2 regions of the Erythrobacter sp. JB2-19 genome follow, and region 1 is predicted to be linked to the other one. Evidence: riboswitches for the same ligand, from Rfam matches in the RefSeq annotation. Region 1 holds a riboswitch; the other holds the start of a gene.
The links. Region 1 has a riboswitch for cobalamin ahead of AC0V6O_RS11655 (TonB-dependent receptor plug domain-containing protein). Riboswitches for the same ligand answer to the same signal wherever they lie in the genome.
Positions count from the first base shown of each region.

Region 2: it holds a riboswitch for cobalamin, as region 1 does, so the genes downstream of both, AC0V6O_RS05095 (DUF6580 family putative transport protein) here and AC0V6O_RS11655 (TonB-dependent receptor plug domain-containing protein) in region 1, are expected to answer to the same signal.

Region 1 covers NZ_CP200290.1:2,407,012-2,410,263, reverse strand. Annotated here, with positions in the region: gene AC0V6O_RS11665 (Bax inhibitor-1/YccA family protein) at 1-84, shown strand, start outside; gene AC0V6O_RS11660 (hypothetical protein) at 305-1,258, shown strand; cobalamin riboswitch at 1,293-1,510, shown strand; gene AC0V6O_RS11655 (TonB-dependent receptor plug domain-containing protein) at 1,640-3,252, shown strand, end outside.
Region 2 covers NZ_CP200290.1:1,053,621-1,056,872, forward strand. Annotated here, with positions in the region: gene AC0V6O_RS05090 (S9 family peptidase) at 1-1,550, opposite strand, end outside; cobalamin riboswitch at 1,778-1,972, shown strand; gene AC0V6O_RS05095 (DUF6580 family putative transport protein) at 2,006-2,539, shown strand; gene AC0V6O_RS05100 (ABC transporter substrate-binding protein) at 2,505-3,252, shown strand, end outside.

The DNA.
Region 1 (3,252 bases):
GTGATCATGGGCGCGACCAATCTGTACCTCGACTTCGTGAACATGTTCATGTTCCTGTTGCAGTTCCTCGGCAACCGCGACTGATTTGAACGCACAGCCAGCGCGGTTTGACGCAAACCTTGCCGCGCCAACCGATAAATGATTGCAAACTTTTGATGCCCGGGGCGTTTAGAGCGCTCTGGGCATTTGTTTTGATGCACAAGCGCAGTAACCCATTGCGCTTCAGCTTGGGGCAATGCAGTCTAGCGCATGCACATGGCATAATGCCTGGGGTGGGTTACGATTTTGAGAGAGGCACTTCCTAATGAGCGCAGCACAACTGGCCCAGACGCCGGTAACGCAATTGACCCATGAGGTCGCATCCAATTCCGATGGCACGTCCGCTGGCTCCAACTTGGGGCTGCGTATTCTAACTGTCGCTGCTGGTGCAGCCACGCTGGGCGCCTGTACCACCACTCCGCCACCGCCTCCGCCACCTCCGCCGCCGCCTCCCATTGTTGAGGCGATCCCGTCCCGGCCATTGCCGCCAGGCGGCGCATCCTATGTGATGAACATTCCGGCCACCGGTGCCGATGGTCAGCGCATCACGATCAATCGTGGGATCAGCGATGATGAAAAGGTCTGGCATTTCCGTTCCGCCTGGAATGTCGCCGCGCTCAATTGCACCGCTCTGCAACATGCGCCGGTGCTTACCGCATACAGTTCGTACATCTCGAAGCATTCGCGCGCGCTGAAACAAGTGAACGATCGGATTGATCGGGTCTATCGCAGCCAGCTGAGCTCTCGCCGTAGTGCGATTATGGCGCGTGAAAGCAAGATGACCAGCGTCTATAACTTTTTTGCGCTGCCACCTGCTCGGGCAAGCTTCTGCAACAATGCGCTTGATATCTCGAACCGCTATCTCGCCGCACCAGATGATGATCCAATCGCCTTTGCGATGAGCAATTTTGAGCTGAAGGAAGCGCCGTTTCACAACTTCTTCGCCGATTATGAGCAGTACCAGCGGGATTCGGCCGCTTGGGATGCCCGCTATGGCGAGCGCTACGGCGCGTCTCAGCCGGGCTGGGTCGCAGTTCAGGCCGCGCGCCAATCGGGCAATTTCGGCTCAACCCCGCCGCCCTCTGGCTTTGTGGCTGATCCGGGAACCAGCGGGAATGCACAGGTGCCGATTGTGCCGGTGGACGAGAGCACGGTCTCTCAGCCGGTGACGCAGCCGATCCCTGATGCCGATCCCGCCGCCGCGGATCCGGGGTCTTAGTAGCGCGGGCTTGCGCCCTCTACAAAAGCTGACTAACCGAGCGACACGCATTGGTAACGGGAATGCGGTGCGGGGCCATTGGCCCCAAAGCCGCGGCTGTCCCTGCAACTGTAAGCGGTGAGTGATTGACCTCGCGCGGGCTTGGATACGAGCGCGCAGCCACTGGGAAGGCCGTGAATGGCCGCCTGGGAAGGTGAGAGGCAAGAGCGATGATCCGTGAGCCAGGAGACCGACCAGAGCGTGTCGCTTGTGGCCTGGTTCAGGGATTGATCCGGCGCGAAAGAATTTTCGTCTCGAGCGACGATTAATGGGACTGCGTAGGGGGTAACGCCGCGCAGTCCGTTGCTTTGGATGAAGGGAATTATCTTGAGAAATCTATTGTTGAGCAGCGCCGCTGCTGTGTTTGCGCTCAGTTGTGGCAGCCATGCCGCTGCGCAGAATGAGGGCGTTTATACTGACGAAGAAATCGATCCGAACGTCATTTTGCCAACTGGCATTCTTCCAGAAGACGGTATTCTCGTTACCAGCAGTCGACTGCGGACGACGCGATTGTCAGAATCGACGGCTTCCACGGCGATCGTAACCCGAAGGCAGATCGAACAACGTCAGGTCCGCGACATTGCCGATGTGCTGCGCGATGTGCCCGGTGTCGCGGTTTCCAGCATTGCAGGTCAGACCCAAATTCGTCTGCGCGGAAGCGAGGCCAATCATGTTCTAGTGCTGGTCGACGGCATCGAGGTTTCCGATCCTGGCAGCGGTGAATTCGATATAGGCACGCTTCAGGCTGAGATCGGCAGTTATGTCGAAGTGCTGCGCGGCCCGCAATCGGCGCTTTACGGCAATGATGCGATCGGCGGCGTGGTAGCCTATCGTCTGGCGCACATTGATGGTTTTACAGGCCGGCTGGAGGCCGGTTCCAACGAGACAATCAACGCGGCAGCGCGGTGGGGAACGCGCATCGGCGATGCAGAAACATCGCTATCTGCTACCGTAGTCAGCACCGATGGGGAGCCAAATGCTCGGGGCGGTGAGCGGGATATCGGGCGAGACAGTTATACTTTGTCTGGCCGTATCTCTGGCGAAGTTTCCAACGCGCTGCATATACGCGCGGTTGGCCGGTTCGTTGACACATCAGGCGAAACAAACAATCAGGACTTCACCTTCGGCAGCCCTACGCTCGGCCTTGTGATTGATAGCCCGGGCGTCGGTTTTGAAAGCACTGCGTTATATGGCTTGGTCGGCGCGCGGCTTGAGACGCTTGATCAGTCTTGGATACACGATCTTTCGGTTCAATTTGCCAATATTAACCGCAGTACTTTTGACGGTTCAGCCATTACGAGTGACATGGAAAGCGACCGGTTCAAGGCGTCGTATGTCAGCAGTTTTGATTTTGGACAAAGCGAACACAATATCACCTTTGCTGCTGATTATGAGCAGGAAGGCTTCAACAATGTGTCCACCTTCAACGAACGCCGTGAGGTGGAGAATGTCGGTTTAGTCGGTGAGTACCGTTACGACGGGGACCGTTTCGATTTTTCGGCAGCCTTGCGGCAAGACTTTAACGACCGGTTTCAGGATACGACCACTTTCCGTGCGGCAGCAGGCCTAAATGTCACTGATACAACACGCCTTCGCGCGGCTCTTGGTTCAGGGGTCAAGAATCCGACCTTTTTCGAACTATTCGGCTTTTTCGATGGTGTGTTTGTTGGCAATCCTGACTTGGAACCAGAGGAATCGACCAGCTGGGAAGTGGGCGTGGATCAGCGCTTTCTTGATGGCAACGGGATGCTTTCTGTCACCTATTTCAACGCTGAGCTCGATGGTGAAATCTTCACGGTTTTCCCTCCGCCGACTTTCATTGCCACACCGGGCAATCGCGATACGGAAAGCGAACAACAAGGGATCGAATTTGCTGTATCGGCGCAGATCGGACGGAATTGGAGCGTCAACGCTGCCTACACTTATCTTGATGCTGAGGAGAATGGAGCGGTTGA
Region 2 (3,252 bases), 1.4 Mb from region 1:
AATACTTCCGGTTCAAAGGCCAGTGCGGCGGCAACCATGTAACCGCCGTAAGATCCGCCCATGATCGCAATGCGATCATCTGCAATCCAGTCCTTGTCCTGAAGATAATCCTTGGAGGCGACGACATCGCCTAAATCGGCCTCGCCATGGCGCTTATCATCCATGTGGAAGAAGGTTTTGCCATAGCCCGACGAACCACGATTGTTGATCGCATAAACGGCATAGCCGTTGTTCACCAAATGCTGAATCGTGGGGTTATATCCACGCCGACTCTGGCCGCCAGGACCGCCATGAACCCAGACGATAGCCGGGGCCGGATTATCCGCGCTTGCGCCGTTTGGACGATAGAGCACACCAGGAATTTCAACCCCGTCATAACTCTCAAATCGTCCGATCGAAGCGGTGACGAGGTCTGCTTCGTCAATCGCCGGGTTCAGCGCGCTGGTCAGACGCTTCGTTTGGCCTGAGGCCAAGTCAGCGACATAGAGATCAGAAGGCGATGTATCCGATGATACGGTAAATGCGATCTGGCTTTCTGCTTCGTTAAAGCGGATGCTGCCTAAATTGCCTTCGGGAATCCCACTGAGCTCAACCTCACGACCCGTCGTTTGATCAAGAAGAGTCAATTGCGTGAGAGCATCAGCATTCACCGCGCTAACCCGGTAGCGACCCGAGCGCGAATAGCTGACGAAGCTGACATCCCAATCTGCTTTTAGATACGGTGCAGTTTCCCCACTTGTCAGATCATAAGTCCATGCTTGATTGAATTCGCCATGCTCGTTGGTTGCGAAGGTCAGTTTCGAGCTGTCGCGGGTAAAGCCATAGCTGCCATAGCTGATATTGCCCTCGTGTTCGGTGATCAACTTCGGCTCGGTGCCCGCTGCCAAATCGACCAGAAACAGGTCGCTATCTGCGCTCGAATTGTTGCGTGACAGGACCATCCAGCGCCCATCATCCGATACGCCACCAGGAAAGAAGTTACCCGGATTCTCAAACAGCAGTTCACGCGAGTAATCATCCGCGTCATAGACGTAGACATCGAAGGCCTGTGGGTCGCGCTCATTCGTGGCGATGTAGAAGGAGGTGTCGTCTCCGCTCCATCCGGCAAAGCTTGCAGTAAGGCCTTCACCTGGAGTGAGATCACGCACCGTACCATCAAGCTCGCGGAGATAGACGTGGTTCAGCTCGTTACCGCCACTGTCCGAACTGTAAATCACGCGATTATCGTTCGGAAACAGCGAGCTCGCGAAAATCGCGTTTGTGGTTGAATTGGTAAGCGCTACCGGTTCACCGCCCGACACAGGCAGCAGATAGGCGTTGAACACGCCTGAACTATCCGAATTGATCAAGACATTCGCGCCATCAGATGTGAACACATGTCCGCCCGAAGAGCCAAGGCCAAAGGACGTGGAATCGAAGAACTGCTGCGCATTGTATGTCTCGTTTTCGCGCTCAACCGTAGACTGTTCAGTGCGCTCCTCATTCGAAAGGGCGGGTGCGCTCAGCGCCAGCAACGAAGCGGCTGTTGCCCACTTGAGTGTATTGAGCATCTGTTGTCTCCCAGAGATAAGGGCGCTGTGCGCCTGAACGTTCCAATCGTAAGAGCCTACCAATCCTTCGCGCAAGAGCAAGAGTACGCATACTCCGATGCCAGCTTGAATGGTTGTTCTGTCGGCTGTGAGCGGAATGTCGAGTTATGGCGAAAAATAATCAGAACGTTGCCTATCCGCCCCAGTCACATTTACAAGCTACGCTCTTCAATTGTTGTTCAGAAACGCTATGAAGAAATCGTGCTCAAAGAGCACATTCGAGCTGGCTAACGGGAAACCGGTGTAAATCCGGTGCTGACCTCGCAGCGGTGATCGAGTGATTGGCGACATATGCCACTGTGCCCGGGAATGGCCCTGGGATGGGAAGGCGTCGCTAATCGATACTCGTAAGTCCGAAGACCTGCCTCTCGAATTCAGCATCCACCGCTCGGGGACTAGCGGCCAGTGGAGATCGAATGATGAGCGATCATGCACGGCATGGTTTTATCGCCATGATGGTTATGTTTGCGGGGGTCGCGTCACATGCGTTGCCTCATCCAATGGGTGTTTCGACGGTCGGGGCAATCGGAATGCTCGCTGCCTCTTACCTGCCCAGAAAGCTTGTAATGATACCGGTTCTGGCGACTGTACTTATCGTCGATGCCATGAACGGTTTTTATAGCCTGCTGGCGATGAGTTTCGTCTATTTGGGACACTTGGCAGCGGCTTTGTTTGTCAGCCCCGTTCTATCGGCGATCAAAGTGCGTTCGGTGGCGATGGCCGCCGTGATCAGTGCAGTAGTCTTCTACCTTCTATCCAATCTCACCCCCATGGTGATGGGCTATTATCCGAATACACTGGAAGGCTGGATCACCTGTTATGTGAACGCCCTGCCGTTTCTTTTGCGCGGCATTCTCGCCAATGCGGTTTACGGCGGAATCGCATTCGGCCTGATTGCCTTGATAGGAGCGAGCGATGCGCGTCGTCTCTTTGCTGCCCAGCGCGACTGATATCGCCGTTGCTCTTGGCGCGAAGGATGATCTGATCGGTGTAAGCCACAGTTGCTCGGGCGATTGGCAACATTTGCCAAAGCTCACCAGTACATGGCTCGACACTTCGGCGTCGGCCGCTGAGATTGATCGACAGGTGTCCACCGCCAATCGGCCCCTGTATCAACTGGATATAGATACGCTCGAACACCTTGCACCGGATGTGGTCATCAGCCAGTCGCTATGTGATGTATGTGCGGTGCCTTCGGGGGATGTCCGTGAAGGGGTGCTTGCGCTTTCGAGTAGGCCCAAGCTGGTTGATCTCTCGCCCTATGGCCTCGCGGATGTGCCGGTTTGCTTTGAGCAAGTCGGCGAAGCGATTGGCCGCGAGCGGGAAGCGGCGGCATTGATTAAGCAATGGTATCGCACCTTGGAGGAATACCGAGGCGCCCAAGCCCAAACCGAGCTTAAGGTTGCTTTCCTAGATTGGCTCGATCCACCTTTCATCTCGGGCCACTGGGTGCCCGAGATGGTCGAGCTGCTAGGGCTGACCAATATCCTTGGCAGGGCCGGAGAGCCATCGTTTAAAGTCAGCTGGGAAGAAGTTGAAGCAGCGCAGCCCGATCTCATTATTGCCGCTGCCTGCGGCTTTGATGCCTCACGCGCGCAAAGTGACACAATTCCGCTCGAAGTGCCTGTCATTCATCTCGACGGCCACCTGCACTTTAGCCGCC